DNA from 4 places in the Rhizobium aureum genome. Region 3 is predicted to be linked to each of the others. Evidence: predicted binding sites of a transcription regulator. Region 3 holds the regulator's gene; each other region holds the start of a gene.
What was found. The regulator PhoB, encoded in region 3, activates phosphate uptake and scavenging genes when phosphate is short. The targets are predictions, from matches to a motif close to TGTCATNNANCTGTCAT.
Positions count from the first base shown of each region.

Region 1: PH552_RS29760 (UDP-2,3-diacylglucosamine diphosphatase) is a predicted target of PhoB. The motif match lies at 1,411-1,427, and genes of this name have one in related genera.
Region 2: phnC (phosphonate ABC transporter ATP-binding protein) is a predicted target of PhoB. The motif match lies at 1,280-1,296, and genes of this name have one in related genera.
Region 4: PH552_RS06325 (alkaline phosphatase) is a predicted target of PhoB. The motif match lies at 1,333-1,349, and genes of this name have one in related genera.

Region 1 covers NZ_JAQJCI010000022.1:18,190-20,390, reverse strand. The annotation lists gene PH552_RS29765 (MFS transporter) at 1-372, opposite strand, end outside; gene PH552_RS29760 (UDP-2,3-diacylglucosamine diphosphatase) at 539-1,345, opposite strand; gene PH552_RS29755 (glycerophosphodiester phosphodiesterase family protein) at 1,459-2,201, opposite strand, start outside.
Region 2 covers NZ_JAQJCI010000007.1:237,726-239,926, forward strand. The annotation lists gene PH552_RS18960 (DapH/DapD/GlmU-related protein) at 1-560, shown strand, start outside; gene PH552_RS18965 (pyridoxamine 5'-phosphate oxidase family protein) at 654-1,208, shown strand; gene phnC (phosphonate ABC transporter ATP-binding protein) at 1,433-2,201, shown strand, end outside.
Region 3 covers NZ_JAQJCI010000009.1:123,648-125,848, reverse strand. The annotation lists gene PH552_RS20895 (hypothetical protein) at 1-261, shown strand, start outside; gene PH552_RS20890 (GcrA family cell cycle regulator) at 388-915, shown strand; gene phoB (phosphate regulon transcriptional regulator PhoB) at 1,106-1,789, opposite strand; gene phoU (phosphate signaling complex protein PhoU) at 1,821-2,201, opposite strand, start outside.
Region 4 covers NZ_JAQJCI010000002.1:100,573-102,773, reverse strand. The annotation lists gene PH552_RS06325 (alkaline phosphatase) at 1-1,292, opposite strand, end outside; gene maiA (maleylacetoacetate isomerase) at 1,494-2,126, opposite strand; gene PH552_RS06315 (fumarylacetoacetate hydrolase family protein) at 2,126-2,201, opposite strand, start outside.

The DNA.
Region 1 (2,201 bases), on a different contig from region 3:
CGGCACGTATGGCGCATAGGTTGCGCCCTGGATGCCATAGACCAGGAGCACCGGCCAGAAGTCGCTGGTCCAGTAGAGCGCGATCGCCGTCAGAAGCGACAGGGCGCCGGACCACAGCAACACATCGGCACGTTCCGTCATATGATCGGCAAGCACGGCGATGACAGGCGTCACCAGCACGCGCACGACCATGGGGATCGCGATCACGAGACCGATCTCGTGGTCGCTGAAATTCAGCCCCGCCAGCCAGACGGGAAAGAACGGCAGGGCGATTCCGTTCACGAATAATGGCGCGCAATAGGACAAGGCGGTGCGCAGGCGGAAATATGGGGGCGCACCCTCGCCCTGGAAGGATTTGATCGCGGGAATCATGACAGACCTGAAGGGGAACTGATTTGTCCCTATCATGCTATCGAGAGTACGACTACGGCGAGAAATGGCCAAAATCGTAACGTTTCGGATAAATCCGAAGCTTTGGCGGTTCCGCGACGATCAATAATTATGACAGGCCATTATCAAGCCCGTGAAAAGATGTGGATCAGGCCGCCTGGGCACCGAGCGACTGTGGCATTTCCTCGACTGGCGAACCGACCGGCTGCGTATCGAGAATGCTTCGCCAGGTGATGAGTTCGAACGTGCCGTCCTCATGCTCCGCGATCGCCGTGCAGCTTTCCACCCAGTCGCCGGTATTGATATAGCGCACGCCGTCGAGATCCTCGATGACGGCATGGTGGATATGACCGCAGATGACGCCATCGGCATCGTTGCGCTTGGCTTCCTCGGCGACGACACGCTGGAACTCGCCGATGAAGTTGACGGCATGCTTGACCTGCAGCTTCGCCCAGGCCGAGAACGACCAGTAAGGCATGTTCAGGCGACGGCGGACCGCGGCAAGACCGACATTGATCAGGATGGCCATGTCATAGGCCCAGTCGCCGAGATAGGCGAGCAGGCGGGCATTGCGCACGACGACGTCGAATTCGTCGCCATGCAGGATGAGATACTTCTTGCCATCGGCCGTTTCATGCATGGCGCGCTGCGCCACCTCGATGCCGCCGAAATGCATGCCCGGGAAATCACGCAGGAATTCGTCGTGATTGCCGGGAATGTAGACGATCCGCGTGCCCTTGCGCGCCTTGCGCAGGAGCTTTTGCACGACATCGTTACAATCCTGCGGCCAGTACCAGTTGCGCTTGAGGCGCCAGCCGTCGACGATGTCGCCGACCAGGAAGATGGTATCGGCCTCGTGGTGACGGAGGAAGTCGAGCAGGTAGTCCGCCTTGGCGGCCTTCGAGCCCAGGTGCACGTCAGAAATGAACAGCGTTCGGAATCGCCGGGTGTCCATGTTTTCATTCACGAACTTTAACGTCCGTGCCCTATCTACCTTGGCTATTCCAAAACCAGACTCGTGTTTCAGGAAGATGACAAACCCTGTGTCTGCCGCCTAATCGAGACGGATCAGCCGCGTCTGGCCGTGATTGCAAGGTCTGGACGGTCGCTTGTAAAGCTGGCGACACCAAGGCGAAACATGGCGCGCGCCGCCTCCTCGGTATGTGCGGCCCATCCATGTACCTTCATGCCGCCCTTGCGGAAAAACTCCACGATCTCTGCATCCAGCGCATCGGCGCGGATTGCGATCTCCCGCACTCCAGAGCTGCGCAGAGCCGCCATGATCCCATTCCAGCCCAGCTGTGCGGCAGCCTGGGGCGAACAGAGGAAGATGAAGCCGAGCAGTTCGCCGACATTCCAGCCGCGTTCATCAAGCGCCACGGCAAAGGCCTCCAGGCGCGGCAAAGCGAAACTCGTCACCATGGTGCGCGTCAGCATGCCCGTCACTCGCAGCTCATCGACAATTCGGGCTTCCATGCCCTCATAGGGCGAACCATCCGCCTTGGTCTTGATCTCCAGCCGGAGGTCGACGGCGGACGGTCCGAAGATCTCCATGGTTTCCATCAGCGTCGGGATGGTTTCGCCGCCACTTCCGATCACGATATGGCGCATCAGCTTCGCATAGCTGAAATCGGCAATCGCACCCTTACCGTCCGTCATCCGGTCGATCAGCGCGTCGTGGTGAACGACGAGCTTGCCGTCCCGGGTCTGATGGACGTCGAATTCGACGAGATCGATGTCGAGCTTGGCGGTCTCCGAAAAGGCGAGCCTGGTGTTTTCGGGCCACAGATGGGCACCACCGCGATGGGAAG
Region 2 (2,201 bases), on a different contig from region 3:
CGACGCTCGGCCGCTATACCGAAGTCTCCGACCGCTGCCGCATCGATGAAGTCGAGATGGGCGACTATTCCTATATCATGCAGGATGGCGCGGTCTGGTGCGCGACGATCGGCAAGTTCGTCAACATCGCCGCCGCCGTGCGCATCAATGCCACAAACCATCCGACATGGCGCGCCACGCTGCATCACTTCACCTATCGCGCCGCCGATTACTGGCCTGACGCCGATATGGAGACGGATTTCTTCACCTGGCGGCGCGACAACCGGGTCGTCATCGGCCATGACGTGTGGATCGGTCACGGCGCCACCATCTTGCCGGGTGTGACGGTCGGCAATGGTGCCGTGATCGGGGCCGGCGCGGTCGTCTCCAAGGATGTCGCGCCCTATACGATCGTCGGCGGCGTGCCGGCCAAGCTGATCCGCGAGCGCTTCACGCCCGAGGTCGGCGCGCGCATGGATAGGCTTGCCTGGTGGGATTGGGATCACGACCGCCTGCGCACAGCGCTTGCCGACTTCCGCGCCCTGTCTGCGGAAGATTTCCTGGATCGCTACGCCGCCTGAGGACGCTTTCGACCCTCATCGGGCTTGCGAGGCGGTGACAAGCGATCCAGCTTTCAGATGATCCTTGCAAGGACGGGATCGAGAGGAGTTTCCATGGCGAAGCAATTTTCCAGCATCGACGACCGGCTGCGCGATTTCATCGCGCGGCAACATATATTCTTCACGGCGTCCGCGACATCGGAGTCCCGTGTCAATGTTTCGCCCCGCGAGACGCTGTGCCTGCGCATCATATCCCCTAACACGGCTATCTATCTCGACCGCACCGGCAGCGGCAACGAGACCGCGGCGCATATGAAGGCCGACGGGCGGCTGACCATCATGTTCTGCGCCGTCGAAGGGCCGCCGATGATCCTACGCCTCTATGGCCGCGGCCGGATCATCCATCGCTCGTCCGCCGAATATCGGGAATTGCTGCACGCTCACTATGCGGACGAAGAGCCGCTCGGGGCGCGGCAGATCGTATGGCTGGACTTCGATCTCGTACAAACGTCCTGCGGTTTCGGCGTGCCGCTTTTCACCTATGAAGGCGAGAGGCCGAGCCTTGATCAATGGGCGAAAGCCAAGGGTCCCGACGGCATTGAGGAATACCGGCGCGAGAAGAACAGCTTCAGCATGGACGGCCTGCCGACAGGCATGTTTGACGGCTAAACTCCAAGGAAAGCCCTCAGCCGGCTAATTTTGCAAAATCGCCGGGAATTGTAACAGCAGTTACATAAAACTGACATTGGAGCTTCATGAAGCGGGACTAATCGGTTGCCTTGTGGTCGGCGCCAGCCCCTTCGAAACTCCCTTGGAGACAGAGGCACGCGCCCGTTCTTAGCACCGGTACCGCTGAAATTTCTGCAGCCCGGCAGCCGCGAAAGGGAAGCACTATGTTCGAACTCAGGAATGTCTCGCGCCGGTTTGGCAACAAGCTCGCTGTCGATTCCGTGACTTTGAACATACCGCAGGGACAGATGGTCGGCGTCATCGGCCGTTCCGGCGCCGGCAAGTCGACGCTGCTGCGCATGATCAATCGCCTCGCCGATCCCAGCTCCGGTTCCATCCATTTCGCCGGCACCGAGGTCTCGAAGCTCAGCGGCCGTGCATTGCGCAGCTGGCACCGCGACTGCGCCATGATCTTCCAGCAGTTCAACCTCGTGCCGCGCCTCGACGTGCTCACCAACGTCATGCTCGGCCGCCTCAACCATCGTTCGACGGTGCTGAGCCTTCTTTCCGTCTTCACCCGCGAGGAGCGCATCCAAGCTATTGCGGCGCTCGAGCGTCTCGGCATCGAGCAGACGGCCCTGCAGATGGCCGGCACGCTTTCCGGCGGCCAGCAGCAGCGCGTCGCCATCGCCCGCGCCCTGATGCAGCAGCCGAAGATGATGCTGGCCGACGAGCCGATCGCCTCGCTCGATCCGCTGAACGCCAAGATCGTCATGGATGCGCTGCGAGATATCAACGAGCGCGAAGGCATCACCGTCATCACCAACCTGCACACGCTGGATACGGCGCGCAACTACTGCGAACGCATCGTCGGCATGGCAGGCGGCAAGGTCGTCTTCGACGGCAAGCCGAGCGATCTGACGGCAGCAGCCGTCAGGGAAATCTACGGCACCGACAAGGACGGCGCCGGCATCGATGAGACCATGACGTCGA
Region 3 (2,201 bases):
CTTCCATTTGATGAAACGGGCCCGAAAAAATCAAAAATGCCGCCTTGCGGCGGCCTGGGCACTATTGATGTTTTGCACCGCGATGTCAACAAAACTGCCGTTTTAGCAGGTGCGAGAAAGCGCTTGCCGGCAAAAGAGACGGCTTCGGCGGCTCCTATTGCAGAAATGCCACGCCGGGGCAGCAAGTTGGGGAAAACCTCGAAATCGATTCCTCAAGATTCCCGCGACTCTTGTCACGGAGTCAGCCTCACACTAGGTTAAAAAGCAATTGCTAGACTGCATGCGGCGGAACTAGTCACCACAATTTTAGAGCGTTTCGCGCCTCGTTCCCATGCGAGGCAATGGTGAGGGATTCTGCCATCGGAAACGCGACAGCGGAGACAGGGCATGAATTGGACAGACGAACGCGTCGAGAAGCTGAAAAAGCTATGGTCCGAAGGGTTGAGCGCCAGCCAGATCGCTGCGCAGCTCGGTGGCGTGAGCCGTAATGCCGTTATCGGCAAGGTACATCGCCTGAACCTTCCCGGCCGAGCGAAGGCCGGCGGCACGGCAACCGCGACGCGCACGCCGAAGCGCAGTGCTGCAGCACCCCGCGCCACGAGCTACGGATCGCGCGTTGCAACACGGACGGTCGTCACCCGCCAGCAGGGCGTAACCATGCTGAAGGAAGAGATCGAGGTCGATTCCGTCAACGAAATCCAGTATCGCCCGGCTGCGAACGTCGTCGTTCCGATCTCCCGCCGCCTCGGCCTGACGGAGCTGACGGAGCGCACCTGCAAATGGCCGGTCGGCGATCCGCTGAAGGACGATTTCCACTTCTGCGGCAATGACAGCCCGGATTCGTCGCCCTACTGCACCTATCATCAGCGCATGGCCTACCAGCCAGTGCATGACCGCCGGCGCAACAACGGCTGAAAGTGACAGCAAGACAAAGAGCAACAGGCCCCTCGAGGCCCGTTTTTCTATTTCCGCCGCTCCTGCATAATTCCTTAAACCGGAATCGATTTAAGAGAAAATTATGCAGCATTTCAAGATGTTACAGCGACCTTAACGCGTCTTGAAAGACGCGTGGAGCTGTAATGTTGATACCCGAGCGGCAAGCCGCTCAGGCTTCCATGGAATAGCCCGCGCCGCGAACGGTACGGATGACATCCTGCATATTGGAGAAATTGAGCGCCTTGCGCAGGCGGCCGACATGGACGTCGACCGTGCGTTCGTCGACATAGATATCGTGACCCCAGACGCCGTCGAGCAGCTGCGAGCGCGAGAAGACGCGGCCGGGCGAGGACATCAGGAATTCCAGCAGGCGGAATTCCGTCGGCCCCAGCCGCACTTCGCGGCTCTTGCGGTGAACGCGATGAGTTTCGCGATCGAGCTCGATATCGCCGCAACGCAGCACCGTGGAGAGCACCTCCGGACGGGCACGCCGCAGCATCGCCTTGACGCGGGCCATCAGCTCCGGCGTCGAGAACGGCTTGACGACATAGTCGTCCGCGCCGGTCGAAAGCCCGCGCACGCGCTCGCTTTCCTCGCCGCGGGCCGTCAGCATGATGATCGGCAGGCGCTCCGTCTCCGGCCGCATGCGCAGCCGGCGGCAGAGCTCTATGCCCGATACGCCGGGGAGCATCCAGTCGAGGATCAGGAGATCGGGGATGCGCTCCTGGAGACGCAGCTCAGCCTCATCGCCTCTTAGGATCGTGTCGACCTCGAAGCCTTCGGCCTCAAGATTGTAGCGCAGCAGAACGCTGAGCGCTTCCTCGTCTTCTACAACAGCAACTCTCGGAACCATGCGCTTATGGTCTCCTTTCTTCACTTCCAGATTATTCCGTCACCGCGCCGACGGTATTGGCGGTATCATCCTTCGGACGCTCGCCTTCGGGCTGAGCGCCGGTCGCCATGTAATAGATCGTCTCGGCGATGTTGGTGGCATGGTCGCCGATGCGCTCGATGTTCTTGGCGCAGAAGAGAAGATGCGTGCAGGTGGTGATGTTGCGCGGATCTTCCATCATGTAGGTCAGCATCTCGCGGAAGAGCGAGGTGTACATGGCGTCGATTTCCTCGTCGCGCTCACGGATCGATACGGCCTTGTCGGGCGAACGGGTGGCGTAGACATCCAGAACTTCCTTGAGCTGGCTCAGTGCCAATTCGGAAAGGTGTTCGATGCCGCGGGCGAGACGGCGCGGAACGCCGGTGCCCTGCAC
Region 4 (2,201 bases), on a different contig from region 3:
GTGTGATCGCCGGTGACGACAACAAGCGTATCCGGATTCCTGGCCTGGAATTCGCGGGCAACGGCGACGGCCTTGTCGAACTCGATCGTTTCGATCAGAGCGCGATCCCAGTCCAGCGGATGGCTCATCTTGTCGATGGAGGCACCCTCGACCATCAGGAAGAAGCCTTCCGGATTTTTGGAAAGCTTGTCGAGCGCGACCTTGGTCATGTCGACCAGGCCGGGCTGGTTCGGGAACTTGTCGACCGTGCCCTTCTTGAGGAATTCGCGGTCGAGCGTGACGTCGAGGTTACCGGTGTGGAACAGGCCGAGCAGCTTGTCCTGGTTGAAGCCGGCAGCCGTCGCCAGTTCGTTCTTGTCGGTGGCAACGGCGTAGCCGGCATCCTTGAAGAGCGCGACATAGTCCTTGTCGTCCTTGCGTTTGGAGCCCGGCACGCTTTTCGCCAGGAAATAGGCCGAGCCGCCGCCGAGCAGGACATCCGGCTTGACGTCATACATCATGCCGACGATGTCGGCCTTGTCGCCGCGCTTACGGGTATGGGAGACGAGCGCCGCCGGCGTCGCGTCTTCGACTTCGGCCGTAGTGACGATGCCGAGCGACTTCTTGCCGGTGCGGCGCAGGGCTTCACCCATGGTTTCGACCTTGGGGTCGTCCAGGCTTGCCGGCGTACGGTCGGCATAGACGCCGAGCGCGTTCACGGCCGACTTGTGGCCGGTCATATAGGCCGACATCGTATTGGCGCTGTCGGTCGCAATCGCCGAGGTCGAGGACGTGCCGATGAAAGCAACTGGCGGAACGTCATCCATGGCAAGACGGCCATTGGCCTTGCCTTCGGTCATGCCCTTGGACATGATGCGGGCACCGGTGCGATGTGCAACGGAAAGGCCGTCACCGAGCAGGAAGATGATGTTCTTGGCCTTCGGCGTGGCGGAGGTGCCGTAGACATCCCAATTGACGGACTTCTTCTCGTCGCCGGCCGATACTTCGACCTTGTACTGGCCGGTCTTTGCAAGCTTGACGCCACGCAGGATCAGGGCCGATCCGAGAACTTTGTCCTCGGCACCCTTTTCTTCCGCGACAAAATCGGCGGCCTTGCCGAAGACGGTCTCATAGCTTTCGCCGTTGACCGTCACCTTGACGTCTTCCGGCTTGACGACCTTGCTGAATTCCACCTTGAAATCGAATGGCGAGCCGGCGAGTACCGTCGCCCGGTCCAACGGATAGACCGTCGCCGCGTGAGCCGCACCGGACAATACGGTCGCGGCCATCATGGAGAGAACAAGTTTACGCATTTATACCCCCTGCGTCGTGGTTGCTTCCCTCTTCCCACTTATAAAAACCAGATGACAATCATGTAAAAAGGAGTCGACTTTCTGCAACTGGAAATTCCGAAGCGCAAATCGCTAAGGAAGGCTGATTGTATGCGCCGCATCTAAAAGACCCGCCGAATAGCCTGAATGCCAAGACTATCACCGCGAAGCGCACATGATCCACTACGGCCTTGCACGATCGGGATGCGCCGCCTGAAAGGCCGGCAAATTCGTGCACCTGGCATCGATTTCGACGATGCGCTTGAGATCGGTCAGGTCCACGCCCCAGCGGCGGGCGTTGTAGACCTGCGGCACAAGGCAGATATCCGCCATGGTCGGCGTGTCGCCAAAACTGAAGCTACCTTCAAATTTGCTCAACATCATCTCGAGCTTGCGAAGGCCACCGGCAATGAAATGCCTCATCCATTCCTCGCGGGCATCGGCTCTATCCGTGATGGCCATGACATGGGCGGCAACATGCGTGTTGCAGATCGGATGGATATCCATGGCGATCGCATAGGCAAGCGCCCGCACGTGCTGGCGGCTCGCGCTGTCAGACGGCATCAAGCCGCTCTCAGGCCGAAGTTCGGCCAGATATTCGATGATCGCAAGCGACTGCGTCAGAATTTCTCCGTCGATCGTGAGCGTCGGCACGAATCCTTGCGGATTGAGTGCCAGGTAATCGACGCTATTCTGTTCGCCTTCCAGCAGATCGATGGGCACACGCTTGTAACCGATGCCGAGCATGTTGAGCGCAATGCGAACGCGATAGCTGGCGGACGAGCGCCAGTAATCGTAAAGCACGACGTCGCTCATCACGGTTCTGCCCCCAGGTATTTTTCGACGGTCTGCTCGATCGCCCCGAAGATCGAGTGCCCGGTACGATCCTGC